Regions from separate parts of the Exiguobacterium sp. GL_137 genome, predicted to be linked through region 2. Evidence: a T-box and tRNA genes for the amino acid it is inferred to sense, from the RefSeq annotation. Region 2 holds a T-box; the other holds one or more tRNA genes.
The links. A T-box is a leader RNA that pairs with one kind of tRNA and senses whether it is charged. The one in region 2 lies ahead of tyrS (tyrosine--tRNA ligase), so its partner is inferred to be a tRNA-Tyr.
Positions count from the first base shown of each region.

Region 1 (14,688 bases), 1.5 Mb from region 2:
GAAGGTGCGGCTGGATCACCTCCTTTCTAAGGAAAACGTCCCTTACGGGACATGCCCATCGTTCAGTTTTGAGAGCTCGTCTCTCAGTCTCGAAAGAGACACTCGCACCTTGAAAACTGAAGACATCAACAAGACATCAAATTTTTTATAACCATGTCATTAGACGTGTGTTCTTAGAATACCAAAATGCTAGATCAAGGTATGAAGGGCGTACGGTGGATGCCTTGGCACTAGGAGCCGATGAAGGACGCGACGAACAGCGATATGCTTCGGGGAGCAGTAAGTATGCTTTGATCCGAGGATTTCCGAATGGGGGAACCCACCATCCGTAATGGGATGGGACATGTTACATGAATACATAGTGTAGCGTGAGGCAGACCCGGGGAACTGAAACATCTAAGTACCCGGAGGAAGAGAAAGCAAATGCGATTCCCTGAGTAGCGGCGAGCGAAACGGGAACAGCCCAAACCGGAGAGCATGCTCTCCGGGGTTGTAGGACACTCTATACGGAGTCAAAAAGGAAGACAGTAGGTGAACGACCTGGAAAGGTCGGCCGAAGAAGGTGACAGCCCTGTAGCTGAAACTGTTTTCCCTCCAGAGTGGATCCTGAGTACGGCGGGACACGTGAAACCCCGTCGGAATCCGGGAGGACCATCTCCCAAGGCTAAATACTCCCTAGTGACCGATAGTGAACCAGTACCGTGAGGGAAAGGTGAAAAGCACCCCGGAAGGGGAGTGAAATAGATCCTGAAACCGTATGCCTACAAGTAGTCAGAGCCCGTTAATGGGTGATGGCGTGCCTTTTGTAGAATGAACCGGCGAGTTACGATAGCGCGCGAGGTTAAGCTGATGAGGCGGAGCCGTAGCGAAAGCGAGTCTGAATAGGGGCGCCATAGTGCGTTGTCGTAGACCCGAAACCAGGTGATCTACCCATGTCCAGGATGAAGGTCAGGTAACACTGACTGGAGGTCCGAACCCACGCACGTTGAAAAGTGCGGGGATGAGGTGTGGGTAGCGGTGAAATGCCAATCGAACCTGGAGATAGCTGGTTCTCCCCGAAATAGCTTTAGGGCTAGCCTCGAGGTTGAGAGTTCCGGAGGTAGAGCACTGATTGGACTAGGGGCCCCCACAGGGTTACCGAATTCAGTTAAACTCCGAATGCCGGCAACTTATACTCGGGAGTCAGACTGCGAGTGATAAGATCCGTAGTCAAGAGGGAAACAGCCCAGACCGCCAGCTAAGGTCCCAAAGTGTATGTTAAGTGGAAAAGGATGTGGCGCTGCCTAGACAGCTAGGATGTTGGCTTAGAAGCAGCCACCATTCAAAGAGTGCGTAATAGCTCACTAGTCGAGTGGCGCCGCGCCGAAAATGTAACGGGGCTAAACATACCACCGAAGCTGCGGATTCCGTAAGGAATGGTAGGGGAGCGTTCCAAACCGCTGTGAAGCTGTACCGGAAGGAGCAGTGGAGCGTTTGGAAGTGAGAATGCCGGTGTGAGTAGCGAAAAGAGGGGTGAGAATCCCCTCCGTCGAAAGCCCAAGGTTTCCTGAGGAAGGCTCGTCCGCTCAGGGTTAGTCTGGACCTAAGCCGAGGCCGAAAGGCGTAGGCGATGGATAACAGGTTGATATTCCTGTACCACCGATCCACCGTTTGAACAATGGGGGGACGCAGGAGGATAGTGACGCATGCGGATGGAAGTGCATGTGTAAGTTTCGAGACCGTCTGATTGGCAAATCCGTCAGGCATCAAAGTCGAGGAACGATGCGGAGTCCCGTAGGGACGAAGGTCACGATTTCACACTGCCAAGAAAAGCCTCTAGTGAGGTGGAAGGTGCCAGTACCGTAAACCGACACAGGTAGGCGGGATGAGAATTCTAAGACGCGCGGGATAACTCTCGTTAAGGAACTCGGCAAAATGGTCCCGTAACTTCGGGAGAAGGGACGCTCTACATGAGTAGAGCCGCAGTGAATAGGCCCAAACGACTGTTTAGCAAAAACACAGGTCTCTGCTAAATCGCAAGATGACGTATAGGGGCTGACGCCTGCCCGGTGCTGGAAGGTTAAGGGGATGGGTTAGCGCAAGCGAAGCTTTGAACCGAAGCCCCAGTAAACGGCGGCCGTAACTATAACGGTCCTAAGGTAGCGAAATTCCTTGTCGGGTAAGTTCCGACCCGCACGAAAGGCGTAACGATTTGGGCACTGTCTCAACGAGAGACCCGGTGAAATCATAGTACCTGTGAAGATGCAGGTTACCCGCGACAGGACGGAAAGACCCCATGGAGCTTTACTACAGCCTGATATTGAGGCTTTGTGCATGATGTACAGGATAGGCGGGAGACGTCGAGACCGGAGCGCCAGCTTCGGAGGAGTCACCCTTGGGATACCGCCCTTCATGCATAGAGTCTCTAACTCGCAGCCGTCATCCGGCTGGAGGACCGTGTCAGGCGGGTAGTTTGACTGGGGCGGTCGCCTCCTAAACAGTAACGGAGGCGCCCAAAGGTTCCCTCAGAATGGTTGGAAATCATTCGTAGAGCGCAAAGGCAGAAGGGAGCTTGACTGCGAGACCTACAAGTCGAGCAGGGACGAAAGTCGGGCTTAGTGATCCGGTGGTTCCGCATGGAAGGGCCATCGCTCAACGGATAAAAGCTACCCTGGGGATAACAGGCTGATCTCCCCCAAGAGTCCACATCGACGGGGAGGTTTGGCACCTCGATGTCGGCTCATCGCATCCTGGGGCTGGAGTAGGTCCCAAGGGTTGGGCTGTTCGCCCATTAAAGCGGTACGCGAGCTGGGTTCAGAACGTCGTGAGACAGTTCGGTCCCTATCCGTCGTGGGCGCAGGAAATTTGAGGAGAGCTGTCCTTAGTACGAGAGGACCGGGATGGACGCACCGCTGGTGTACCAGTTGTTCCGCCAGGAGCATCGCTGGGTAGCTACGTGCGGACGGGATAAATGCTGAAAGCATCTAAGCATGAAGCCCCCTCCAAGATGAGATTTCCCTTTGAGTAATCAAGAAAGACCCCTCAGAGACGATGAGGTAGATAGGTCACGGGTGGAAGCATGGCGACATGCGGAGCTGAGTGATACTAATCGGTCGAGGCCTTGTTCTAGCAGATGCATTGTTGATGACTTCAGTTTTGAGGGCGCGAGCCTTTCAAAAAAGCGCTTGACGTTATGGAAACATAATGTTAAGATGATAGATGTCTGGTGGCGATAGCCAAGTGGTCACACCCGTTCCCATGCCGAACACGGAAGTTAAGCACTTGAACGCCGAAAGTAGTTGGGGGCTTCCCCCTGTGAGGATAGGACGCTGCCAGGCGATCGTTCCGCAATAGCTCAGTGGTAGAGCAACCGGCTGTTAACCGGTAGGTCGTAGGTTCAAATCCTACTTGCGGAGCCATTTATTACTTCTTCACCACATGCAATGGAGAGCTGTCCGAGTGGCCGAAGGAGCACGATTGGAAATCGTGTAGGCGTCATAAGCGTCTCAAGGGTTCGAATCCCTTGCTCTCCGCCATAACATTTTCAATTATAAAATGGCCCGTTGGTCAAGCGGTTAAGACACCGCCCTTTCACGGCGGTATCACGGGTTCGATTCCCGTACGGGTCACCATTTTTTATCATCGCGGGGTGGAGCAGTCTGGTAGCTCGTTGGGCTCATAACCCAAAGGTCGTCGGTTCAAATCCGGCCCCCGCAATTATTACATACGGTCCTGTGGTGTAGCGGTTAACATGCCTGCCTGTCACGCAGGAGATCGCGGGTTCGAATCCCGTCAGGACCGCCATTATTAAGGCTTTGTAGCTCAGTCGGTAGAGCAGAGGACTGAAAATCCTCGTGTCGGCGGTTCGATTCCGTCCAAAGCCACCATATGATTTTTAATGTTTTCCCATTTGTGGGGGGGTAGCGAAGTGGCTAAACGCGGCGGACTGTAAATCCGCTCCCTCGGGTTCGGCGGTTCGAATCCGCCCCCCCCCACCACTTTAGGGGCATAGTTTAGCGGTAGAACTACGGTCTCCAAAACCGTCAGCGCGGGTTCGATTCCTGCTGCCCCTGTTTTATTATTATGGCGATTGTGGCGAAGTGGTTAACGCACCGGATTGTGATTCCGGCATTCGTGGGTTCAATTCCCATCAGTCGCCCTTTTATTATTGGGCTGTGGCCAAGTGGTAAGGCACTGGATTTTGATTCCAGCATGCGAAGGTTCGATCCCTTCCAGCCCAGCTTTTTGTGCGGAAGTAGTTCAGTGGTAGAATACGACCTTGCCAAGGTCGGGGTCGCGGGTTCGAATCCCGTCTTCCGCTCCAATAAATGGCGCCATAGCCAAGTGGTAAGGCAGAGGACTGCAACTCCTCTATCGTCAGTTCGATTCTGACTGGCGCCTCCAATAATTCTTAATTGAATAGTTTTGCAAGAGATTGTGCCGGTGTGGCGGAACTGGTAGACGCGCACGACTCAAAATCGTGTTCCTTTGGAGTGTCGGTTCGATTCCGACCACCGGTATCTTGCGGGTGTAGTTTAGTGGTAAAACCTCAGCCTTCCAAGCTGATGATGAGGGTTCGATTCCCTTCACCCGCTTTTACCTTTGTACGATCTCATTTAAGATTCACCTGATTATGCGGGTGTAGTTTAGTGGTAAAACCTCAGCCTTCCAAGCTGATGATGAGGGTTCGATTCCCTTCACCCGCTTACCTGAAAAGAGCAACGTGTCGTTTTTAATTGACACTTTGCTCTTTTTGTTTAGCATGGAGATAAACAAGCGAAAGGAGAGATACGATGCAGGGGGAATTGTTGAAAAAAGAATTGCAGAGGTATGCCAAAGAAATTGGTATCGATGAATTCCGTATTACGACAGCGGATCCTTTTTTGGTGATGAAACAGCGTCTCATTCAACAACAAGAAAAAGGATATGCTTCCGGATTTGAAGAACCCGATCTTGAACGGCGGACGACACCAACGCTGTTACTGGATGATGCCGTCTCCATCATCGCAATCGCCGTCGCTTATCCAAGTAAGCTCAAGGATGCTCCGCGTGGAAAAGAAGGGGAACGGCGCGGAATCTTTGGACGTTCTTCTTGGGGACTGGACTACCATCAGGCTCTGAAGCAGCGATTGAAATTGCTGGAAGAAAAAATTCAAGAACTGATCCCCGGAGCTCGATCACGTTCGATGGTCGACACGGGAGAACTGGTCGATCGTGCGGTCGCCGAACGGGCAGGGATCGGATTCAGCGGGAAAAACTGTTCCATCATTAGCGAGGAACATGGTTCTTATCTTTATTTAGGAGAATTGATTACAGATCAATATCTGCCTCCGGATGAGCCGGTCGAAGAGTTGTGCGGTTCCTGCAATAAATGTCTCGATGCTTGTCCAACGGATGCACTGATTGAACCGGGTGTCATCGATGCGAAACGTTGCATCTCGTTCATTACGCAAACGAAGACTCTGATTCCTGAACATTTCCGATATGCCCTCGGAAATCGTTTATACGGTTGTGATACCTGTCAGCAAGTTTGTCCATACAACCGGAAAAAACATGCCACACAACACAGCGAACTGCAACCTGATCCGGAACAGGTCAAACCGTTACTCATTCCGTTGCTTTCTCTTAGTAATCGTGAATTTAAAACACGGTTTGGTTCATTATCGGGTGCATGGCGTGGGAAAAAACCAATTCAACGTAACGCCGTCTGTGCGCTCGTACATTATCAAGACCAGACGGCACTCGAGGCTTTGCGAGTGATGGCTGAAACCGATCAGCGGGAAGATATGCGAGCCCTTGCCGTCTGGGCAATTGGTCGGATTGCCGGTCAAGAAGCAAAAGACTATATCCAAGGGCGTCTGTTGACTGATTCTGCGGAAGATGTTCAAGTGGAAGGGAATCGTTTGCTTGAGGAATGGGGGAGCGGGCATGCCGTATAAAAAATTGACCTATACGTTTGGTGAGTTGGTTATCGGGTGGGAAGAAGAGGAAGTCGTCTATCTCGATTTTGGACATGACATGAATCGTCTGAAGCAATATCTTGACGAAGCTGCCTATTATGAGGCACCGTTGCCTGATTTTCTAGCCGATGCACTTGAAGCATATGAACGAGGACAGCCGGGCGCATTGGATGACGTTCCTTGCCGGCTAGAAGTGACCGTCTTCCAGCAGCGTGTCTTGGAAGCATTGAGATTGATTCCGTTCGGCCAGACAGCAAGTTATGGACAACTGGCACGAATGATTGGTTCCGAAAAGGCGGCCCGTGCAGTCGGAGGTGCTTTGAATCGGAATCCAATCGCTTTGATTTATCCCTGTCACCGGATTATTGGGGCATCCGGTAAAATGACGGGTTTTGCCAGTGGCATTGCCCATAAAGAAGCGCTGCTTGCGCATGAGTTAGGAGAGAAGAATTAATGGCCATTCACGTCGTCATGTATCAACCAGAAATTCCACAAAATACAGGTAATATTTCACGGACATGCGCAGCGACGCATTCAGTCTTACATTTAATTCGACCGCTTGGGTTTTCAACGGATGATAAACAGTTGAAACGGGCAGGTCTTGATTATTGGGAGTTCGTTGATGTAAGGTATCATGATTCGTTGGAAGAGTTGTGGGATAAACATCCGGATGGGACGTTCTACTATATCACGAAGTATGGCGAAAAATATCCAAGCCAAGTGGATTTATCGAACGTTGAAGAAGACTACTTTTTTGTTTTCGGACGCGAAACAAAAGGATTACCGTTAAACGTCATTGATGAGAATCTGGATCGTTGCATCCGTCTTCCGCAATCGAATCTTGTTCGTTCGCTCAATGTCTCGAACACGGCTGCCATCATCGTGTATGAAGCACTCCGGCAACAAGGATATGCGAATCTACTGTAAAACAACAGATCCCCCTGACCCGAATGAACGGGCAGGGGGATTTGTTTTATTCGTTACCTTCAGGTTTTTTGTTGTAACCTGCAGTAAAAATCGCTGTCAAGAAAGCGAGGCTAACGCCTACCATTAAAATAAATGCCATTTTTGCTTCCCCCTTTAGTCTCAATAACCGATATAATCTATTATAGTATACTTGTAAGTGTAATTGTGTGCTACATATGAAATTTCTATGAATGGAGATTCGAAATGCGGACGAACGTCTACTTATTGAGTTATGCCCCTCTGATCAGCATCCTGCTGTTCAGTACGTCTCTTGCGATTGCTACGTCTGAGCTTGCACTGACGTGGTTGAATGACGTCGGGGTGTACGACGAGCTACTACAAATACTTAGTGCACGTAACACGAAGTTGCTCGTATGGCTTGGCTTTTTAATCATTTATTTCATGATCTTCAGTTCTTTGAAACTGATTTCCGATACGATTAATCAGCTTGGGTTTGCGTTTTTCATCAAAGAACAGGTGGGAACGACATTGAGTATGTTACGCCCCGGCAGTATTCTCCTGTTGATCGGAGGATGCATCAGTTTTGCATTCATGACATCGTTCCCGTTAGTTTGTCTCGTACTGGCAAGTTCTTTTTTAATCTATTTTTTCTTTTACGTGTTTCAAATCAGTAAAATGACCTCCACTGCAGGAGCCATCGGACTAGTGGTATTTCTTTTTCTGGCATGGGGCATGTTACTGGCCGGATTGACCTGGGTCGGACTGAGCTTGTTCAATTCGCTAGGACAAGCCGTTTTGTTTACGAAATAAGTCATTGGACAATCGAAGCCCACGTTCTGACCTGTAATGTACTGTTCGCTTCGCTTGGGAAGGCACGGGGAATATCTGCCCCAAGCCAGATTCCTCCGACATGTTGATTCTTTATGCCGACAAACCACATGTCTTTATTGTCGTTTGTCGTACCGGTCTTGCCTCCTGTATAGGCAGGATTAGAATCATAACCCAAGCGTCCTGTTCCATAGGTCATGACGTTGTGGAGCCCTTTGCGCAGTAATTGGTTTGTCCGGCTCGACCAGATCCGGTCCGTTGACATCGTATGCCGGTAAAGTGCTCCCTGATCCGTCGTGATGGTGCGGATCATCGAAGAGGGACTGTAAAGTCCATCATTGACAAAGGTTGTATAGGCACTAGTCAGTTCAAGTGGACTGACGCCATACTTCAACCCGCCTAATGCACTGTTGTAGGAATTATCTTCTTCCGTCCATTGACTGAACCGGAACGGTCGGATCGTCTTCAATCCTTCATTAAACGAAACAGAAAAAGCACGTAAGGCTGGTGTATTGTAGGAGTAAGCAATCGCATCAGCAATCGTCACGCTTCCGAGAATCCGGTTGCTACTGTTTTGCGGACAGTACCCGTCAAAACAAACAGGACTTCCGTCCAATCGACTCGTTAATGTTTTTTTCGTCTTTTCAAGGTAGGGACCATAAACAAGTAATGGTTTCAACGTTGACCCAGGCTGACGGTAAGACTGAACCGCCCGGTTGAGCTGTCCCGGTACATTGGACTTGTTGCCGACAAGTGCTGTTACACCACGTGTATCTCCATCGATTCCGACGTAAGCGCCTTCAATCGGTTGGGGGAGTTGTTGAATCGCTTGTTTGGCCCGCGTCTGTTCTGCCGGATCAAGATAAGTCTGAATGACGGCGCCATGTTGATGTAAATACTGTTCAGCCTGTGACATGCTCAAATTTTTTAAAGCGGCTGTTTGGCGGATTGCTTCTGATACGCTGGCATCAATGTAATCAGGATACCGGATGGTCGGCTTATGAAACGAAAGGTTGACCGACTGCTTCCGGGCTTTGTTTGAAATGTTTTGCGTCTGCTGCAAAGCTTTTAAAATGCGTTGTTGGCGCTTGCTTGTATTTTTCGGAAACCGCAATGGATTGTAAAGAGACGGATTGTTTGGAATCGAAGCCAAATAGCTGACTTCCGCCCAGTTTAAATCTTTTGCATGTTTTCCAAGATAGGATGTTGCTGCGAGTTCGATGCCGTAGATATTATTCGCAAAATAAGCTTGATTGACATACGCCGTTAAAAGCTCTTTTTTTGAATATTTTTGTTCCAATTCGATCGCAATCAAAATTTCTTTTATTTTTCTAGTATAGGTTTTTTCTGTGGAAAGATAAGTCATCCGTGCCAGTTGCTGGGTGATGGTACTCCCGCCTTGACCTTTGTTATCGCCGGATTGATTTTCTGTAAACGCTCGCAAAATACCGGTGATATCATAACCGTCATGTTGATAAAATCGCCGGTCTTCAATTGCAATGAAAGCCTGCTCGACCTTTGGCGGTAAAGCATTTGCTTTCAAATCATTCCGGCGTAACCCGTCATAAAGCTCGAGGCGTTCTTTTTGGTACGTGACAGTAATCGGTTGATACGATGCGAGGGGGCGATCAGTCGTTTTTTGATCTGCCCAACGGAATAAATCCTGGGCAAGATCCAACTGATTACGAACTGAAAAAAGTGTTAGTACTAAACTAAAAGCTAAAGCCAACACTAAGGTGTATCCGGTCGTGATTCTCATGAAAACTCCTTTCAAACGGCATTTCATTCCTATTATCGGTCTTTTATGGAGAAAACAGTAGAAAAATTTAAGAAATTTGTATTTTAATAAACCTATTTTGCAGGAATGTTATATTAAAAAGAGAAAAGGTGGGTATATAAGAGTATCTGTATAAATTAAAACACATGATTGATGGACAAAAAGAGCACAAACTGGAGGGGACGAAATGGCTAAAAAGAATGTCGTCGCGATGTTGCTTGCTGGCGGAGAAGGAAAACGTCTAGGAGCACTTACGAAACACACTGCAAAACCGGCGGTCGCGTTTGGAGGGAAATATCGAATCATTGATTTCCCGTTATCTAACTGTACGAACTCAGGAATCGACACAGTAGGAGTCTTGACGCAATATGAACCACTTGAACTGAACCGCTATCTTGGAATCGGAAGTGCCTGGGATCTTGACCGCCGTAACGGTGGATTAACGATCCTGCCACCATACCAAGCCCAAAACGGGAAAAACTGGTATGAAGGAACGGCGAATGCCATCTACCGGAATATGAGTTACATCAACCAATACGATCCAGATTATGTGCTTGTATTGTCAGGGGATCACATCTACAAAATGGATTACGAAAAAATGATTGAGGAACATCGTCAAGGGGGAGCAGACGTCACGATTTCTGTTCGCGAAGTCCCTTGGGAAGAAGCACCGCGCTTCGGGATCCTGAATACGGACGAAGATCTTCGAATCAATGAATTTGAAGAAAAACCGGAAAATCCGAAATCAAACCTGGCTTCGATGGGAATTTACGTCTTTAACTGGGATGTCTTGAAACGTCACTTGATTCAAGATGCCGGGGATGCAGAATCAAGCTTTGACTTCGGGAAAAACATCATTCCGAACATGCTATTTGAAAACCTAAATATTCGTGCCTATAAATTCAAGGGATACTGGAAAGACGTCGGAACAATCCAATCACTTTGGGAAGCCAACATGGATTTACTTGCAGCGGATCCGGAGTTTGATTTGTATGAACCGTCTTGGAAAGTACACTCCGTCAATCCAAATCAACAACCACAGTACATCGGGAACAATGCTTCAATCGATACTTCGATCATCAACGAAGGATGCCATATCGAAGGCGAAATCAATCATTCGGTTCTCTTTTACGGCGTTGACGTCGCAGAAGGTTCACTTGTGAAGGATTCGGTCATCTTCCCGAACGTTAAGATCGGTAAAGACGTCACGATTCACCGGGCGATTCTCGCAGACGGCGTCGTCGTAGAAGACGGGGCAACAATCGGAACACCGAACGGCGAAGTCTTTGTCATCGAAGCGAACAGTGTCATTCCGAAAAATGAAGTCATCAAAGAAGCGATCCAATAAGGGGGAAGTACCGATGAAAACAGATTTACTAGGAGTCATCAATCTGAGCGGTGAAGAAGGATTCTTTAAAGAATTGACGGAACACCGCAACTTGGCTGCCGTACCATTCGCAGGTCGTTATCGACTCATCGATTTCACATTAACAAACATGGTTCAAAATGAGATTGCGAATATCGGTGTCTTTACACTTGAAAAATACCGGGCCATGATGGATCATCTTGGATCCGGCAAAGAGTGGGACTTGGACCGGTCAAACGGCGGATTATACATCTTCCCGCCGGCTTTATCACAAGATGCCCATGAATTCCGTGGTGATTTATCAAACTTCCATTTACACCGCGACTTCTTTTTACGCAGTAAAGAGAACTACGTCGTGATTACAGGATCAAATATTTTATCCGCTGTTGATTATCGCGATGTGCTGCGTGAACATAAATCATCCAATGCCGATATTACGGTCGTTTATACGAAGCGTGATTTGCCGTGTAACTATTGTCGTCCGATTCGTTTTAGTGAACAGAACCGTGTGACGGCAATCGGTTCACGCGGGTATGAACCATCGGATGAGACGTTCTACATGGAAACAGTTGTCCTGTCAAAAAACTTGTTCGTCCGTCTCGTTGACGAAGCAATCGGTCGCGGGGAATATGATTTGCTTCAAAGCATCATTCGTTCTCAATTAAACCGACTTCATGTCCATGGTTATGAATACACAGGTACATCACAAGTGATTCATTCCCTTCGTTCGTACTACCGTGAAAGTATGCTGTTACTCGAACAGTGGGGAGCAATCAACGACTTCCAACACGTTTACACGAAAATCAAACACGAACCACCGACACGTTACTTACCGGGATCTACAATCAAGAATTCACTTGTTGCAAACGGATGTAAGCTAGAGGGAACGGCAACGGACAGCATCCTCTTCCGTGGTGTCAAAGTCGGAAAACATGCGCGTATTAAAAACTCGATCATCATGCAAAAATCAGTCATCGAAGAAGGCGCAGTCGTTGAATACGCGATCCTTGACAAAGAGGTAACAGTGAAACGCGGACAAGTCATCCGTGGAACGGCTGAAGAACCAATTGTCATCAAGAAACAAACAATCGTTTAAAAGGGGATGTCATTATGAAGGTATGGTTTGCTGCCACAGAAGCGACACCATTCATCAAGACAGGGGGGCTAGCTGACGTCGTCGGCTCGCTCCCTTTAGCGCTTGCTGAAGAGGGTGCGGAAGTTTCGGTTATTTTACCGAACTACAGTCAAATTAAAGAACAATACAAACAAGAGATGGAATTTTTATTTGATTTCATCGTCCCGGTCGGATGGCGTCAACAATTTGGAGCAGTCTTGCGTCTAAAACAAGACGGTGTGACGTTTTATTTCATCGACAATGAATACTACTTCAAGCGCGATGGTGTAATTTATGGTCATTATGACGATGCGGAGCGTTTTGCGTACTTCTCAAGAGCGGTCCTTGAAATGATTCAACGTGTCGATGCAGAGGAAGTACCGGATGTCATCCATTGTCATGATTGGCAAACCGGCGTCTTACCGGCTTTCTTACGGATTCATTATCAGCATCTCAACCGTTATCAGGAAATCAAAACGGTCTTTACCATCCATAACCTGCAATATCAAGGTGTCTTCCCGGAAGAAGTACTGGGTGATCTGCTTGGTCTCAGTCACGAACACTTCACTGCAGACGGAATTGCCCATAACGGTCTCGTCAACTATATGAAGGCTGGTCTTGTCCATGCCAATCAAATTACTACTGTCAGCCCGTCTTACCGTGATGAAATCATGGATCCCTACTACGGGGAAACATTGGAACCGGTCTTACAACACCGTGCCGTCGACGTCCGAGGAATTTTGAACGGAATTGATTACAGACAGTTCAGTCCGGATACGGATGAACATCTGGTAGAAAACTATGATGTGAAGACGGTTGAAGAAGGTAAAGCAGTGAACAAGGCAGCCTTACAACAGGAACTTGGCTTACCGGTCAATCCGGATGTTCCGTTATTTGGCTTTGTCTCACGTCTTGTCGATCAAAAGGGAATCGATTTACTCGCCCATATCCTGCCTGATCTGTTCGAACTCGATGCACAGTTCATCATTCTTGGTTCGGGAGAAGCGGAGTATGAAGGGTTGTTCCAGCATGCGTCAACGATTCGTCCGGACAAGGTAGCTTCCTACATCGGTTTTGATGTCGGACTCGCCCAACGGATTTATGCCGGCAGTGACGCCTTCTTGATGCCGTCACGTTTCGAACCGTGTGGCCTTAGTCAATTGATCTCGATGAAGTACGGTTCGTTGCCGATTGTTCGGGAAACCGGTGGCTTGCGTGACACTGTCCAACCATTTAATCAGTTCACTTTAGAGGGAAATGGCTTCTCGTTCTCGAATTATAATGCGCAAGAGTTCCTGGATGCAATTAAACGGACGATTGAGACGTATCATGATAAACCTGTATTCAAACATCTGATCGAAACAGCGATGCAAGAAGACTTTAGCTGGATTCGCTCCGCTGATGAATATTTGGCGCTCTATCGTTTAATCGCACCGTCTGTTGACTGAAGGGGATTACGGGAAATGGGGTTTTTAGATGTTCCAAGACAAAGAGAAGTTCAAGAAGAGGTTTAATGAGCGGTTTATTTCCATGCATGGTAAAGCGTTGGATGATGCAACAGAAAATGACGTTTATCAAACGTTAGCCTATATGGTACGGGAATACGTCACAACGGATTGGATGCGGACGAAAGAAGCTTACATTCATAAAAAAAGTAAACAAGTCTATTATTTTTCACTTGAATTTTTACTTGGTCGATTCCTCTACAATAACTTGTTGAGTCTCGATGTGTTAGAAGAGGTACGAAGCGGTCTTTCAGAACTCGGCTATGATTTGGCTGATTTGACGGAAGAAGAACCGGAACCGGGTCTTGGGAATGGAGGACTCGGTCGTTTAGCAGCCTGTTTCCTTGATTCACTCGCAGCACTCGGCTTACCGGGCCATGGAAACGGCATCCGCTATCAATATGGATTATTTAAGCAAAAAATCATCGACGGCTACCAAGTCGAACTTCCGGATAACTGGTTGAAGAACGGCAACATGTGGGAAATCCGTCGTTCCGACAAAGCGGTCGATATTCCGTTCGGAGGAAACGTGTGGTTGGAGGAAGTGGAAGGCGGCAAGTATCGTGTTCATCATGAACCGGCAGAAATCGTTCGTGCTGTTCCGTATGACATGCCGATCGTCGGTTATCAGAACGGCATCGTCAATAACTTACGTCTATGGAGTGCTGAATCACCGTATGACGACGATGAACTGTTAAGCCAACACCGCGGCAACTACAAAGACTTACTCAGTCACAAACAAGCCATTCAGACGATTTCTGAATTCTTATATCCGGATGATACGACATATGAAGGCAAAGTCTTACGTCTGAAGCAGCAGTATTTCTTCGTCTCGGCAGGACTCCGGAGTATCTTATTGTCACATAAAAAACGAAACACATCGCTGAAGCATTTAGGAAATCAAATTGCGATTCATATCAACGATACGCATCCGGTCGTTGCGATTCCTGAATTGATGCGGATTTTGATTGATGAAGAGGAATATTCTTGGGAGGAATCATGGCGGATTACGAAAAGTGTCATGTCCTTTACAAACCATACATTGCTTTCGGAAGCTTTGGAACGCTGGCCGGTTGATCTGTTCCGCAATCTATTGCCGCGCATTTATCTAATCGTCGAAGAAATCAACCGTCGATTCTGTAAGGATGTCCTTGATAATTATCCACATCTGGAAGCGAATATGCGTGAAATTGCCATTATTGCGGACGGGATGATCAACATGGCGAACTTAG
Region 1 covers NZ_CM174406.1:685,587-700,274, forward strand. Annotated here, with positions in the region: rRNA gene AC3IRK_RS03565 (16S ribosomal RNA) at 1-26, shown strand, start outside; rRNA gene AC3IRK_RS03570 (23S ribosomal RNA) at 193-3,108, shown strand; rRNA gene rrf (5S ribosomal RNA) at 3,202-3,317, shown strand; tRNA gene AC3IRK_RS03580 (tRNA-Asn) at 3,324-3,398, shown strand; tRNA gene AC3IRK_RS03585 (tRNA-Ser) at 3,425-3,515, shown strand; tRNA gene AC3IRK_RS03590 (tRNA-Glu) at 3,537-3,611, shown strand; tRNA gene AC3IRK_RS03595 (tRNA-Met) at 3,623-3,696, shown strand; tRNA gene AC3IRK_RS03600 (tRNA-Asp) at 3,708-3,783, shown strand; tRNA gene AC3IRK_RS03605 (tRNA-Phe) at 3,791-3,866, shown strand; tRNA gene AC3IRK_RS03610 (tRNA-Tyr) at 3,894-3,977, shown strand; tRNA gene AC3IRK_RS03615 (tRNA-Trp) at 3,982-4,052, shown strand; tRNA gene AC3IRK_RS03620 (tRNA-His) at 4,066-4,138, shown strand; tRNA gene AC3IRK_RS03625 (tRNA-Gln) at 4,149-4,220, shown strand; tRNA gene AC3IRK_RS03630 (tRNA-Gly) at 4,229-4,303, shown strand; tRNA gene AC3IRK_RS03635 (tRNA-Cys) at 4,310-4,383, shown strand; tRNA gene AC3IRK_RS03640 (tRNA-Leu) at 4,419-4,499, shown strand; tRNA gene AC3IRK_RS03645 (tRNA-Gly) at 4,504-4,574, shown strand; tRNA gene AC3IRK_RS03650 (tRNA-Gly) at 4,615-4,685, shown strand; gene queG (tRNA epoxyqueuosine(34) reductase QueG) at 4,773-5,918, shown strand; gene AC3IRK_RS03660 (methylated-DNA--[protein]-cysteine S-methyltransferase) at 5,908-6,393, shown strand; gene trmL (tRNA (uridine(34)/cytosine(34)/5-carboxymethylaminomethyluridine(34)-2'-O)-methyltransferase TrmL) at 6,393-6,866, shown strand; gene AC3IRK_RS03670 (DUF5366 family protein) at 7,110-7,676, shown strand; gene AC3IRK_RS03675 (transglycosylase domain-containing protein) at 7,678-9,453, opposite strand; gene AC3IRK_RS03680 (glucose-1-phosphate adenylyltransferase) at 9,659-10,819, shown strand; gene glgD (glucose-1-phosphate adenylyltransferase subunit GlgD) at 10,833-11,933, shown strand; gene glgA (glycogen synthase GlgA) at 11,948-13,399, shown strand; gene AC3IRK_RS03695 (glycogen/starch/alpha-glucan phosphorylase) at 13,428-14,688, shown strand, end outside.
Region 1: it has a tRNA-Tyr gene. The T-box ahead of tyrS (tyrosine--tRNA ligase) is inferred to sense a tRNA for this amino acid. The anticodon was not compared.

Region 2 (14,688 bases):
CGTCCCCGAACAATCGGAAGACAGGAGAGGCGATGTTCATAAAATAAGACAGCCGCATCTTCGATGAAATCAAGAGGGTGAGCCGTGATTGGTATTCGTTGCATGATGCTTGATACCGCATTTTGTTGATCCTTTAAAAAAGTTTCCGGGTGAAACACACTGCTGGCACTTTGTATCTCCTGCAGACCAATTAAGCCTAACAGTTCCTGTCGGGCATTTATCACAGGCAAATGCCGAATTTGGTGACGGCGCATCAACTCGGCGGCGTGAGCAATCGAGTTTGTAGGTTGAATCGTAATACAATGTGTCTTCATGATTTGTTCGATTAACATGCGAGCCCTCCTTAATCGTACATGAAGCGACGACGGAGCCGTAATGCATCAAAATGCGCGACGACTTCAGGTGCGACATGTTTACCGATTCGTGCCATCAAACAGTTGGCAGGGTGCGAGGCGATTTCTGGATCATCCGTCGGGAAAAAGACCAACCCACCGTGGTTCATCATTTTTTCCATGATTTTACGGTAATCCCAAACAGACAAACCACTTCCTTTTAAATCCCAGTGCCAATAATATTCTGTCGTTAAAATTAAATATTGTTCCATCGCTGGATCAAGCATCGAAACTTCTAAGAGTTTTTTTCCGATTTGTTGTCCCCGGAAGCGGGCCGCTACTTCGATGGCACCGAGTTCCAATATATACGGATTATTCCCCTCGCTCCATGTCTCATAAGGATCGGGATACAGAAACGTTACATAGCCAATGATGTCATTTCCTTGTCGGGCGATGATGATACGTCCTTCTTCCAAAGCGGCGATTTCAACGAGTGCTTCATGCTGTTCCGCAGGTTGTCGAAAAGCTGTTAGGCCTGGATCAAGTGTATAAGCAGCAAGTACCTGGCTTGTGACTGGTCCTTCGATTTCTACTGGACCAAGCGATGTTTCATGAGCACGATGATTGAATTGTTTTTCAAACATGTAAGCGTCACCACCTTCCTGTTCATTATAATCGAAAGCAGAGAAAGAAAGAGAGGGATTTTTTAACAAATTGACGGCAAATTGATTGAACTACAGGCTAACTAGCTTATAATGTAGGAGAGAACAGCGAAGGGGAGGAACGAGACATGAAAGTTTTGAAAGCGCTTCCGGGGAAGCATTGGTTATCCGAATATGATGGTTCAGATTCATACGATTGGCAAGAAGCGGAACAATATTTTTCGTGGTCGACGACGGGGAAAGTCAACATGGCCTACGAAGCAATCGATCGTCATGCAGAAGGTGAACGTGCCAATAAGACGGCGCTGATTTATTTTGACGGGACAACGGAACAAACGTTTACGTATGCTGATATGAAACGAATGACAAATAAAGCGGCCAACGTCTTAAAAGATGCGGGTATCGAAGCTGGAGATCGGATTTTCATTTTCATGCCACGTTCGCCGGAATTGTATTTTGCTTTACTCGGTGCGTTGAAAGTCGGTGCGATCGTCGGCCCGTTATTTGAAGCTTTCATGGAACAAGCAGTCCGGGATCGCTTGTTGGATTCGGAAGCAAAAATGTTGATTACGACAAAAGCATTATTACCACGCGTCCCTGTTGATGAACTGACATCACTCGAACAGATTCTCTTAGTTGATGAAGACGTAGAGGAAGGTGATAAAATCAAGGATTTCCGACAAGCGTTCAATCAAGCATCGGAATCATTTGAACCGGTCTGGTTAGACCGGGAAGATGGTTTAATCCTTCATTATACATCGGGCTCGACCGGTAAACCGAAAGGGGTCTTACATGTTCAGAACGCAATGATTCAACATATGATGACAGGACGTTGGGTCCTCGACTTACAAGAAGAAGATGTTTATTGGTGTACAGCTGATCCAGGTTGGGTCACAGGAACAAGCTACGGTATCTTTGCACCTTTTTTGAACGGTGCGACGAATGTTGTCGTTGGCGGTCGATTTAATCCTGACTTCTGGTACAGTGTCATCGAGAAATATAAAGTGACTGTGTGGTACAGTGCACCAACAGCTTTCCGGATGTTGATGGGTGCTGGGGCGGAAATTGCAAATACACATGATCTGTCCAGTTTACGGCATGTCCTTTCGGTCGGAGAACCACTTAACCCGGAAGTCATCCGGTGGGGAAAAGAAGCTTTCGATCAACGCATTCACGATACATGGTGGATGACGGAGACGGGTGCTATGATGATCTGTAACTACAAATCAATGGATATCAAACCAGGATCGATGGGGAAACCGATTCCGGGAACGCAAGCAGCGATTGTAGATGATCAAGGAAACGAGTTGCCTCCTTTCCGGATGGGGAATTTAGCGTTAAAAACACCATGGCCTTCGATGATGCGTCAAATTTGGAACAATCCACAAAAATACGAGTCGTATTTCTTCAAAGGATGGTATGTATCAGGTGATTCGGCCTATATGGACGATGAAGGCTACTTTTGGTTCCAAGGTCGTGTCGATGATGTGATCATGACTGCCGGAGAACGTGTTGGACCATTCGAAGTAGAAAGTCGCTTGGTTGAGCATCCGGCTGTTGCAGAAGCGGGTGTCATCGGGAAACCGGATCCGGTTCGTGGTGAAATCATCAAAGCTTTCATTTCGCTAAGAGATGGATATGAGCCGACAGAAGAACTTAAACAAGAAATCCAAAAATTCGTTAAAGAGGGGCTGGCAGCCCACGCGGCTCCTCGCGAAATCGACTTCCGCGATAAACTGCCTAAAACACGCAGCGGTAAAATCATGCGCCGTGTCTTAAAGGCTTGGGAATTGAATCTTGAAACAGGAGATCTTTCGACGATGGAAGACTAAGTTTATCTTATAAAAACAGACCACTTATTTCCGGAGAAAGCGGAAGTAGGTGGTCTTGTTTTTTGTTTTGAACGGAAACTAAAAAAACACCGACTCTTTTAGAGTCGATGCTTTAGTGACGGAACTTGGATTACTCAGCGTTTTTCTGCTTTTCATCCGCTTTGCGTTTGGCATCCGCGTCGGCTTTCGCTTTTGCTTCATCTGCTTTGCGTTTGGCATCCGCGTCGGCTTTCGCTTTTGCTTCATCTGCTTTGCGTTTGGCATCCGCGTCGGCTTTCGCTTTTGCTTCGTCTGCTTTGCGTTTGGCATCCGCGTCGGCTTTCGCTTTTGCTTCGTCTGCTTTGCGTTTGGCATCCGCATCGGCTTTCGCTTTTGCTTCGTCTGCTTTGCGTTTGGCATCCGCATCGGCTTTCGCTTTTGCTTCGTCTGCTTTCTGTTTAGCATCCGCGTCGGCATTGGCTTTTGTATCGTCCGCTTTCTGTTTGGCATCCGCTTCCGCTTTGGCTTTTGCTTCATCCGCTTTCTTTTTATCTTGTTCGGCTTGTTTTTTCTTTTCTGCTTCTGCTTCTGCTTTTTTCTTTGCTTCCGCTTCTTTTTTCTTTTGGTCTTCCTCTTTGAAACGACCGGTGTTTTTGAAGTCATCTGCACTGACAGAGGCCGGCTGATTGAATCGGGCACCTGACTTAAAGTAACTGCTGTTTGCGTTATACGTCAGATTCGCCATTTGAGCCCAAAGATTTTGTGTCCGTTGATAGTACGTGGTTGCACCCATCAATGAGTTGTTTTGGTCATGTCCGGTCCAGACGGCAAGGGTGACACCAGGTGTTGAACCGACCAGGTACGAGTCTTTGATTTCATTGGTCGTCCCGGTTTTACCTGCCCAATCACCAGGTACCTTGAGTAATGAATTGGCATATTGCGCCGTTCCTTTATCAAAGACACCCCGCATCATATCAAGCGTCAAATAAGCGGTACGATCTTGGTAGATACGCTTTTTCTTTGATTTTGCTTTATAGATGTTTTTACCGTCTTTCGTAATCTTCGAAATGACATACGGTTTGACGTATTCACCGTAGTTGGCAAGCGTTGCATAAGCTCCGGCAAGTTCAACTGGTGTAATTTCCATCGTTCCTAAAGCGGCAGATGGGGCATAGCGGATATTATCCGGAATTTCAATTCCCATATCGACTAATTTTTGAATCGAATTCGACATATTCATCTTCTCGTACGTTTTAACGGCAGGAACGTTTAGAGACAGTTCCAATGCTTCGCGTACGGTGACGTTTCCACGGTAACGTCCGCCTTCATTGTTGATTGGATTATCACCGGGTTGACGCGGAACGGTCTGGTAATAATACTCTTCGTCATTAATGGTCGATGCCGGTGTGATTAATCCATTTTCAATTCCGTTCGAATAAACAAGAATTGGTTTAGCAGTCGAACCGATTTGACGTTTCGCCTGGAAAGCACGGTTGAAGTCATCGGCTGTTCCATCCGTATAACGTCCACCAACAAATCCTAAAATCCGACCTGTTTCATTTTGAACCATGACAGCAGCGGTTTCTTCCGGATCTTTTTTCGTGACTGTCTTTTTCGTTTTTGGATTGACGACTTGTTTGTATTGCGGCGCACTCGGGAAGTTCGACGCATTTTTAGCCGGTGTTTGCATCGCTTCGTGAATCTTTTTATCCAGTGTCAAATGAATTTTATATCCGCCTTGTCGCATCGCAATCAATGCCTGATCCCGATAATTGGCTTTGACTTCGGCAAGTTCAGAAGGTTTAACCTCATCTTCTTTGATCCCGTCCTGTTTCATGAAATAGCTTGTCATGATTTTAAGTGCTTCTTTTTCAGCTAAATCATAGACATACGGATACGTATCACGTGAACGTTTTGATGTTTTAGAAAAATCTTTTGTAATATCGTATTTTACAGCTTTCTCATATTGTGCTTTTGTAATGCTTTTCGCGACATACATTCGCTTTAAGACCGTTTTCATCCGGTTGGTACTCGGCGTCAAATCTTTTTTGACCACTCCACCTTGAAGGTAAGGTGTGTAGTAGTAAGGATTTTTTGGAATACCTGCGAGGAAAGCAGCTTGTGGTAACGTCAGTTTTTTGGCCGGTTTGTTAAACACACCACGTGACGCAGCTTCGATTCCGGCGATATTTCGTCCCAGTGAATTTCGACCAAACGAAACGACATTCAGATAAGCTTGCAGGATCTCATCTTTTGTCATCGCATTTTCGAGACGCAGAGCCAAAATGATTTCTTTGGCTTTCCGTTCAAACGAGACTTCATTCGTGAGGATTTGGTTTTTGATCAACTGTTGTGTCAACGTACTTCCGCCTGTCCGGGAAGACGAGTTCGTCACCTCTTGTAAGACGGCACGTAATGTAGCTTTTGGTACGACTCCATCATGCTCGTAAAAATCAACATCTTCTGTCGATAGGACAGCATCGAGCAGATAAGGAGAAATTTCCTTAATATTGACAGGTTGACGTTCTTCGTCCGTGGCAATGTTCGTCAGCTTTTCGCCACTTCCCCAATAAATCTCACTCGTAATGGCATAACTGTTTACTTGTTGTTTCATTTCTGTCAGTTTCGGTGCTTTTGTATCTTTGACAAGCGAAGCGAAATAACCGCCCGCTGCTCCGACAGAAAAACTTCCGACTAACAAGACCCCTATGATGAGGAATAAAATGATATTCCAAGATACGTCGTATGTGATATTCGACCAGTGCCGAACGGCTTTCGTCCGGGGATGATTCCAAAACTTGAACCAGTTCTCGCGCATAAATGATCTCCTTTACATCTTAAACTTGGGTGTAAATTAACATTAAATCACAGATAGACGTATTATACCATAACTGAAGTATTAGAAAATGGCTTGACAGTGGATTCTGCTTCAACGTATCATGGAAACATCTTAATCAAACGTATAGTAGAATCAGCTGTGATTGGAAAAAAGTAATGAACCGCTCCCTGTATCAGAGACCTAGTGGTGCTGCGAACTAGGACATAGCGCTTCATGAATTACGCTTCCAGGAGCTTCTTGAGAAATCAGGCGGTCTGCCCCGTTATCGGCAATCTAAGTGGCATGATGTTCATGCAATTAGGGTGGTACCACGGAATATTCCGTCCCTTCGTTCAGACGAGGGGACGGTTTTTTTTAGACTATTTTAGGGGGAAGACAGATGACGTTACTGGAAGATTTAGAGTTTCGCGGATTGATCAGTCAAATGACGGACGAAGAAGGAATTAAAGAATTACTTGAAAGTCCGACGACACTATACACTGGATTTGATCCAACAGCAGATTCACTCCACATCGGACACTTATTGCCGATTCTTGTGTTAAAACGTTTCCAACAAGCGGGACACCAGGCGATTGGATTAGTCGGAGGGGCAACGGGAATGATTGGTGATCCGAGTGGCCGATCGACAGAACGTTCATTGAATACATCGGATATCGTCGAAGAATTCGCCAACCGGATTAAAGGACAATTGTCACGCTTTTTGCCGCTTGATGGCGAAAATCCCGTAACGATTGCAAACAATCTTGACTGGACAAAGGATTTGACAATCATTGATTTCTTGCGCGACATCGGGAAACATTTCCCGATCAGCTACATGTTGGCGAAAGACTCCGTTGACTCACGTCTGCAAAACGGAATCTCGTTCACGGAGTTCTCCTACATGTTGCTTCAATCGTTCGATTTCTTGAAGCTGTACGAAAATGAAGGATGTCGCCTGCAGGTCGGTGGAAGTGATCAGTGGGGAAACATCACGGCAGGAATGGAATTGATTCGCCGCGTCGGTCATGACCAAAAGGCTTTCGGAATCACAGTGCCGCTCGTTACGAAATCGGATGGTCAAAAATTCGGGAAAACGGCCGGTGGAGCAGTTTGGCTCGATGCTGATAAAACGACACCGTACGAGTTTTACCAGTTTTGGTTCAACGTCGATGACCTTGATGTCATCAAGTTCTTAAAATATTTTACGTTCCTGACACCTGACGAAATCAACGCCCTTCAACAGGAAGTCGAGACGGCACCTGAAAAACGAGTTGCACAACGCCGGTTGGCAGAAGAAATGACAGTTCTCGTTCATGGCGCAGAGGCACTCGAACAAGCGGAACGGATTACAAAAGCATTGTTCAGCGGTGAAATCAAATCGTTGAAAGCAGAAGATATTGCCGATGCCTTCAAAGGAATGCCACGTTTCGCACTGGGAGAGGCAACAAACCTGGTCGACATCCTTGTCGAAGCCCAAATCAGTCCGTCGAAGCGTCAAGCACGCGAAGATGTGACAAACGGTGCGATTTACATCAATGGGGACCGAGAACAGGAATTGACAAAAGAGATTACGAAACAAGATGCGATTGGTGATTTCACGATCATCCGTCGTGGGAAAAAGAAATACTTCGTGCTCGAGCACGCTTGAAGCGAATAAAAAACAACGCTGGCGATTTCGTCAGCGTTGTTTTTTTTGTTTAAGCGACACGGAACAGGCGAAGGGGAAGCAAACGGACGGCGATCGTTGTTGCGAGCAACGCTTTTAGGACATCACCGAGAATAAACGGAATGTTGATTGTCAGGGCATCGAGGAACGACAGATGCAAGACGGCCATCAAACCGAACGTGCCGAGCAGATAAACGAGTCCGAGTCCAAACACGAGCATCCCGATGAATAGCGGAATGAAACGGCGTGTCCTTTCAGCGACGAGACCGATGAAGAAACCGGCAATCGGGAACGCAATCAGATAACCGACGGTCGGACCGACGAATGGGGCAAGTCCTCCTTTTCCACCAAGTAAGGGAAGACCGGCAGCGGCAAGCAATAAGAAGATCAGGACAGCCAGTCCACCGCGTTTGGCACCGAGAATGGCACTGACCGTCATGATGGCGAGCATTTGAAGCGTGATTGGTACCGGACCGACGAGTTGAAGTTGCGGCAGTAAACTGACCGCAGAAATGATGGCAGCACCTAAAGCGATAAATGTAAGATCTTTTGTTTTCATAAGATGACACGTCCTCTATGTTTTGTGTTAACCAATATAAAATAAAGGTTAACACAAAACGTGAAAAAGGGAAACAAAAAAAGCACCCACCGGAGTGGATGCTTGAAACAACTGATTAACGTGAGTAGTACTCAACGACGAGTTGTTCTTGGATTTGATCGTTCAATTCAGAACGCTCTGGAAGACGGACGAACGTTCCTTCGAGCTTCTCAGCATCGAAAGTAACGAAGTCTTTAGTTGCTGGTGCAACTTCGAGTGCTTCTTTGATAACGACAAAGTTCTTTGATTTTTCGCGAACTGAGATCGTTTGACCTGGTTTCACGCGGAACGACGGGATGTCGACGCGAGCGCCATCAACTTGGATGTGACCGTGGTTGACGAGCTGACGAGCAGCACGGCGTGTACGAGCCATACCCATACGGTAAACAACGTTGTCAAGACGTGCTTCAAGTAAGAACATGAAGTTCTCACCGTGGATACCAGGCATTTTGCCAGCATCGTTGAAGATACGGTTGAATTGGCGTTCGTTTACTCCGTACATGTGACGAAGCGTTTGCTTCGCTTGAAGTTGGAGACCGTACTCAGACATTTTGCGACGGCTGTTACCGTGTTGTCCTGGAGCGTACGGACGTTTTGCGATTTCTTTTCCTGTTTCAGTAAGTGAGATACCGAGACGACGTGAAAGTTTCCAAGCTGGACCTGTATAGCGAGCCATAATAAGACTCCTCCTTAGTGTTCGTTATTATTTGCATAAAAATAATAACGCCATCAAACCCACGTTACGCCCATTTCATGATGTGGCACCCTCGCTTGATAGCAAAGTTACACGATGCCCCTCCGGCAAAGCCGAGTCATGAAATGTGATACGTAAGCGATTTGACCGCTATCGTTATCATTTCTGCACTTTTACAAGTATACGTCTGCTGATTCCTGCTGTCAATCAAATATGGCGAAGAAGAATTTCGCTGAATGCTTCAAGACCGGCTTGATCCGTTTCGTCGAAGCGGTTGAGTTCAGGACTGTCGATGTCGAGGACGCCGATCGTTTTTCCGTCTTTGATCAACGGCACGACGATTTCCGAATTAGTTGCTGCGTCACAGGCGATATGTCCCGGGAACGCATGGACATCCATGACGAGTTGTGTTGTTTGATCCTGAGCGGCTGTTCCGCAAACTCCCCGTCCGAGCGGAATCCGGACACACGCCGGCAGTCCCTGGAATGGACCAAGGACCAACTCGTTTTGTTCCGGGTCCATTAAATAGAACCCGACCCAGTTCGTCCGGTCGAGAAATTGACCGAGTAAGGCACTTGCATTTGAAAGGTTGGCAATCTGATTCGTTTCCCCAGTCAGTAACGCATCAAGCTGTTTATTCAGCATTTCGTATTGTTTTGTCCGGTCACCATCATAAGTCGTTGTCTCAAACATATAGAATTCCTCCTGAAAAATCATATTTTAATCATCTTATCGGGTTTTCACACGACTGACAAACAATTGATTTCAAGAAACCCGGCTAAAAATTCGGAAGAAATTAGTAAAAGCCCGAGTAAATCTATGCAAATCGGTTGCGCTATACTATTATAAGGATAAGATTAAAGCGAATTTCTCAAAATATAAAGTCGCTTGATAGGGTGGAGGTCGTAGCAAATGTGGGCATGGGTGATTGGTGTCATCGTCATCGTATTACTCGTCATGCTGTTTAGCATGATCAGTCGGAAAAAATATTATACGAAAATCGATGAACTTGATCTTCGGAAACAAGGAATCATCAGCGCGTCGATTCCGAAGGAGTTGCAAGAACTGAAGGAACTCCCGATGGCGGGTGAGACGGAGACGAAATTCACTTCCTGGCATCAGGCATGGGAGGAGTTAGTGACAGTCCACGTCGCACAAATCGATGAGACATTATATCGAGCGGAAGAAGGGCTGGATCGTTACCGGTTTGTTGCGGTTAAAAATGATCTGGAGGTAACAGAACAATTAATTGCCGAACTCGAGGGATTAATTGATGGGATGCTGGTAGACATGTCGACGTTCAAGACAAATCAATCGGTCTTGGCGGAGCTTAAGGCACAAGGCGAAACAAACTCCAGTCAAATTCGTAAATCGTTATTGTTGCAGGCGACGTCATTCGGACCTGCGTTACCTAAATTGGAAGAACAGGCGGAACAGATTGACCAGTTACGGATTGAGATGGTTGCCTTTGAAGAAGCGGGTGAAGTGACGAAAGCCTATGAGACAAGTTTGTTACTTGAAACAAAAGTAGAAGAAACACGTCAACTCGTCGAAGTGATTCCACAGCAGTGGAAGACACTCGCTCACGAATTGAGACAGCGCATTGATCAGCTCGGAGCCGGCTATAAAGAGATGACATTAGATGGGTATCCGCTTGAACCACTCGGTATGCAATCTGATATCAAACGATTTGAAGAACAACGTTTGAGTCTCGTCAAGAAGCTCGAATTCCTTGAAATTAACGGACTTGAAGAGCAGGTGCAGCAACTTGCTTCAGATATCGACCAAATGTACGATACGTTCCGTCGTGAAGTCGATGCCCGGCACCATGTGAAAAAAGAAAATCAATCATTGAAGCAAAAAGCATTACGGATGCGTGAAAAGGTTCATCAATTGGCACAAGAATTCAGCATGTTGCGGGAAAACTATGAGATTTCGGCAGATTTAGGAGAACATTACGAATCGATTCAACGGGATGAAGAAATGTTATTTGGAGCAGCGAAAGATTTGGATGAATCGATTGCAAGCCGGATCATCCCCTTCAGTATGCTGGAAGATCAAATGCGGGATGCTGTCCGATTGGAAGAACAATTGATGCTTCAATACGAACGATTCGCGGTTGAATTGCAGGCGTTACGGAAAGAAGAAACAGAAGTCCGTCAACGTGTTGCCGAATGGCGACAATTGTTATCGACCATCCGCTTGCGCTTAAAACGACTCGGTCTTCCGAAAATCCCTGCAGACGTCGAAGAAGCTTTACAAGCATCAAGTCGTTCGCTGCAGACGCTTGAAACACGGCTCGAAGAGTTACCGTTTAACGTCCATTACATCGTTTCCCAAAGCGAAGATGTCAACGGAACGTTTAAAACATTGCAAGAACGGATAGATAAAGTAGTATTCGAAGTCACTTATGCAGAACGGCTCGTTCAATACGCCAATCGATTCCGCCGACAAGATAACGAGATACATATGTCGTTGACGATTGCTGAGACGAAGTTCCTTGCAGGAGACTATGAACGGACGATTGCGTTAGGAGAACAAGTACTGCAACAATTTGATCCTAATTCGATTGAACGTATTCGAAAAGCATGTGGTCAACCGGAAACGATGCATGCATAATCATCACTGACAATTCAGGGTGGCCGTCCAGGTCACCCTGTTTTTGTAAAAAAAGGGAGCGATTGAGATGGGGAAACTGTACGTAAACGGAATCATTCGAACGATGACGCACGAAACAGATATTCACTCGGCGATGTTCATTGAAGGAGAACGGATCATTGCCATGGGTGAAGAAAGCAAGTTACGACGGCGGTTTGGAAGACGGATTCTGTCGATCGTTGATTTGAACGGGAAAGCGGTTTATCCGGCTTTCACCGATGCACATATTCATTTGATCGGATACGGTGAAGCCATCGGACGTGTGGATGCGTCGCGTTATGCAACGTTAGCGGAATTGGGAAAAGCATTCGTCGAGGCAGAAGCCGTTAACGGATTACATGTGGCAGAAGGATACGATGAAACGAAGCTTGACCGGGCACCGACGAAAGCATGGTTAAATCAGCTCTTTCCGACAGAACCGGCCTTGTTGAAGCGGACGGATCGGCATACCGTACTCGTCAACGATGTTTTGTTCAAACAGTTGGGATACAAAGCGTCAACCGTCATTGAAGGTGGGAAAATCGGGTTACTCGAATCGGGAGAAGCGGACGGATTTCTTTATGATGCGGCGATCGAACCATTGTATGCCCTGCAATCGGGCTCAGTCGAGCGGAATAAATCCTCGTTGCGGTCAGCCATTAAAGATTTGTACCGTCATGGTATTGTTGCTGCGCATACGGAAGATTTGGCGTATCATGGCGATTTAGAAGAAGTCTTGCAAGCATACCGGGAAGTGACGGAAGAAACGGGATTCCATGCTCATCTGCTCGTTCATCATTTAGTCATTGATCAACTTATTCAACTGAATCCCGTCCTGCCGCCGACGTTGTCGACCGGTGCGATGAAACTGTTCGTCGACGGGGCGCTCGGAGGACGGACGGCACTGCTTGGCAGAGGATATTCGGATGATGCGACGACACGCGGCATCGAAGTCCATTCTCCGGAACAGTTGGAACAACTCGTCAAACGGGCCCGGAGTTACGGCTTTACGGTAGCGGCACACGTCATCGGGGACTTGGCGATCGAACGTTTCGTAGCCGTCCTTGAAAAATACCCGGCTCCAAAAGGGGCACGGGACCGAATCATTCATGCAACGGTCGTACGTCCGGAGTTGTTGGCACGAATTCGAAAATTGCCGGTCTTGATCGATGTCCAACCGGTCTTCCTGCTCGATGATGCTGATTTTGCGCAAGACCGACTCGGGTTGAATCGCTTGGACTGGGCCTATCGGCTGAAATCTCTTGCGGATACGGGAGCGCTTCTGTGCGGTGGATCCGATGCGCCGATTTCAAGTCCGGATGTCCGGCGTGCCTTGTATGCTGCGACGACGGGGACAGCAGGTAACATCAATAAGACGGACGAAGTATTATCAATGTATGAAGCCCTGCTGTTGTTCACGAAAAATCCACATATCGCAACCGATACACATGGACGAAAAGGAATGTTGCTTCCGGGATACGATGCAGACTTCGTCATCTTTGAACAGGATTTCTACATGTTAAGCGGGGAAGCTGTCTTAACCAACCGGTTGCTGGAGACTGTTCAGGCAGGAAGAACTGTTTTTGAGGCGACACCAGTCATGAATTAAAATAAAAAAAACTGCCAATCGGCAGTTTTTTTGTTTTACAGGAAAGAACGTTGGATTTTATGCCAAAATGTATTATTCGTTAATTTAACGGTCTTGAGTTCTTTTTCCGATAATTGAATATCGACGGAATCTGTCCGTTTTAAACTGAGCGCTTCATTGTCCATTCCGATGATCGGATAGTCGTTGCCATCTTCGATGATGCGTAAAGACAACTTACGACCGCGATTCAAGAGGAATGCCGATCCGAGTGTCCGGTACCGGTTGTTGTTGACGGAAGCAATCTCACTGACTTGAAGACAATGGATTAATGGATCAACGATTGCCCCTGATAATGATTTGTTGTAAGCCGTTGAACCGGTTGGTGTCGAGATGACCATACCGTCCCCGCGGAATGTCTCAAACAGGAACCCGTCGATATAGACCTCAATTGCCAGCGACTTGATGATGCTCGACTTAACGGAACATTCATTTAGACACAACATACCCGGTCCACCGTTAATTGAAGCTTCGAGGAGCGGATAGCGACGGACTTCAATTTCACCTTCAGAAGCACGGCTTCCGGTTTCCTTGAATATGGCTTCAACCGAAGAGAGATCGTTGATATCGAAGTCACAATAAAATGAGTTCGGTCCTTCGGCAAAACCGACATAAATCGCGTCTTCCCGGAATCCTGTAAAGCGTGCCGCTTGAAGGAAGGCACCGTCTCCGCCGATCGAGACAATGATGTTGGCTTGTTTGTGGTTCTGAACGACATTCAGTCCATACCGATTTCCTACTTCAATCAGTTTACGTACCTGCGTCTCGTGTCTTTGTTTGTTACGGTAATACAGGTAGACATTGTTTCGAGCCATGGTCAATTCCCCCTTGAAAGCGTTTCATGAACTCCTTTATTATACCCGTCTTTGACAAAAATCGGTACTGCCAGCTCGAAGTGCGGGCAGAAATCTTGTGTTACCGTGGTGGCATTTCTATAGTAGAATGGAAAACGACATATGAATCTATCGGGAAATGGGGAATTTACATGGCAACATTTAAAGGGAACGCAATCACATTAATCGGAACACCTGTTGAAATCGGACAAGAGGCACCGGATTTCGAAGTATTAGCAAACGATCTTTCACCGGTGACACGCGATACGTATGAAGGAGTTCGAATTATCAGTGTCGTACCATCAATCGATACAGGTGTCTGTGATGCCCAAACACGTAAATTCAACGAAGAAGCAGCGGCTATTGAAGGTGTAACAGTCTTGACGATTTCAAACGACTTACCGTTTGCACAACGTCGTTGGTGTGCGGCGAGTGGACTCGACAACGTCGTGACGCTGTCAGATCACCGTGATCTTTCGTTCGGTACACAGTACGGAGTCGCAATCGAAGAACTTCGTTTACTGACTCGTTCGGTCTTCGTCATCGACGCAGCAAATGAAGTCGTTTATGCGGAATATCTAGAAGAGTCAACGAATGAAGTTGATTTTGAATCAGCACTTGCGGCTGCCAAAGGAGCCAAAACAACGAAGTAAGAATGGTTTACAAACGGCGTAAAACCGCTACAATGAAAGTAATGAGAAAGAACGGCTCCCAAGAAGTGCGGGGGCCGTTTCGTTTTGAAAGGATGGAACACACATGGAATCACTAGAAAAATTATATAAAGAATTGACACAGCAAACGCGTAAATTAGAACGTGATTTAGACATGCCGTACCTTGAAGGTCTGACGGAAGTCATCGACCGTTTGAATGAACGGCATACGGAAAACGTAGAACCGGAAACCGTCCGAAAAGCCGTATCACTTGCCATTCTCGAAGGAATGAAACAGGCACAACCGAATCACTTGCCGACACCGGACAGCGTCGCATTGTT
Region 2 covers NZ_CM174406.1:2,218,415-2,233,102, reverse strand. Annotated here, with positions in the region: gene AC3IRK_RS11715 (acetoin utilization AcuB family protein) at 1-332, opposite strand, end outside; gene AC3IRK_RS11710 (GNAT family N-acetyltransferase) at 344-976, opposite strand; gene acsA (acetate--CoA ligase) at 1,123-2,826, shown strand; gene AC3IRK_RS11700 (transglycosylase domain-containing protein) at 2,957-5,623, opposite strand; T-box leader at 5,774-5,975, shown strand; gene tyrS (tyrosine--tRNA ligase) at 6,024-7,271, shown strand; gene AC3IRK_RS11690 (biotin transporter BioY) at 7,321-7,848, opposite strand; gene rpsD (30S ribosomal protein S4) at 7,964-8,563, opposite strand; gene AC3IRK_RS11680 (GAF domain-containing protein) at 8,789-9,274, opposite strand; gene ezrA (septation ring formation regulator EzrA) at 9,494-11,200, shown strand; gene AC3IRK_RS11670 (amidohydrolase) at 11,268-12,827, shown strand; gene AC3IRK_RS11665 (NAD kinase) at 12,863-13,678, opposite strand; gene tpx (thiol peroxidase) at 13,843-14,349, shown strand; gene AC3IRK_RS11655 (class I SAM-dependent methyltransferase) at 14,453-14,688, shown strand, end outside.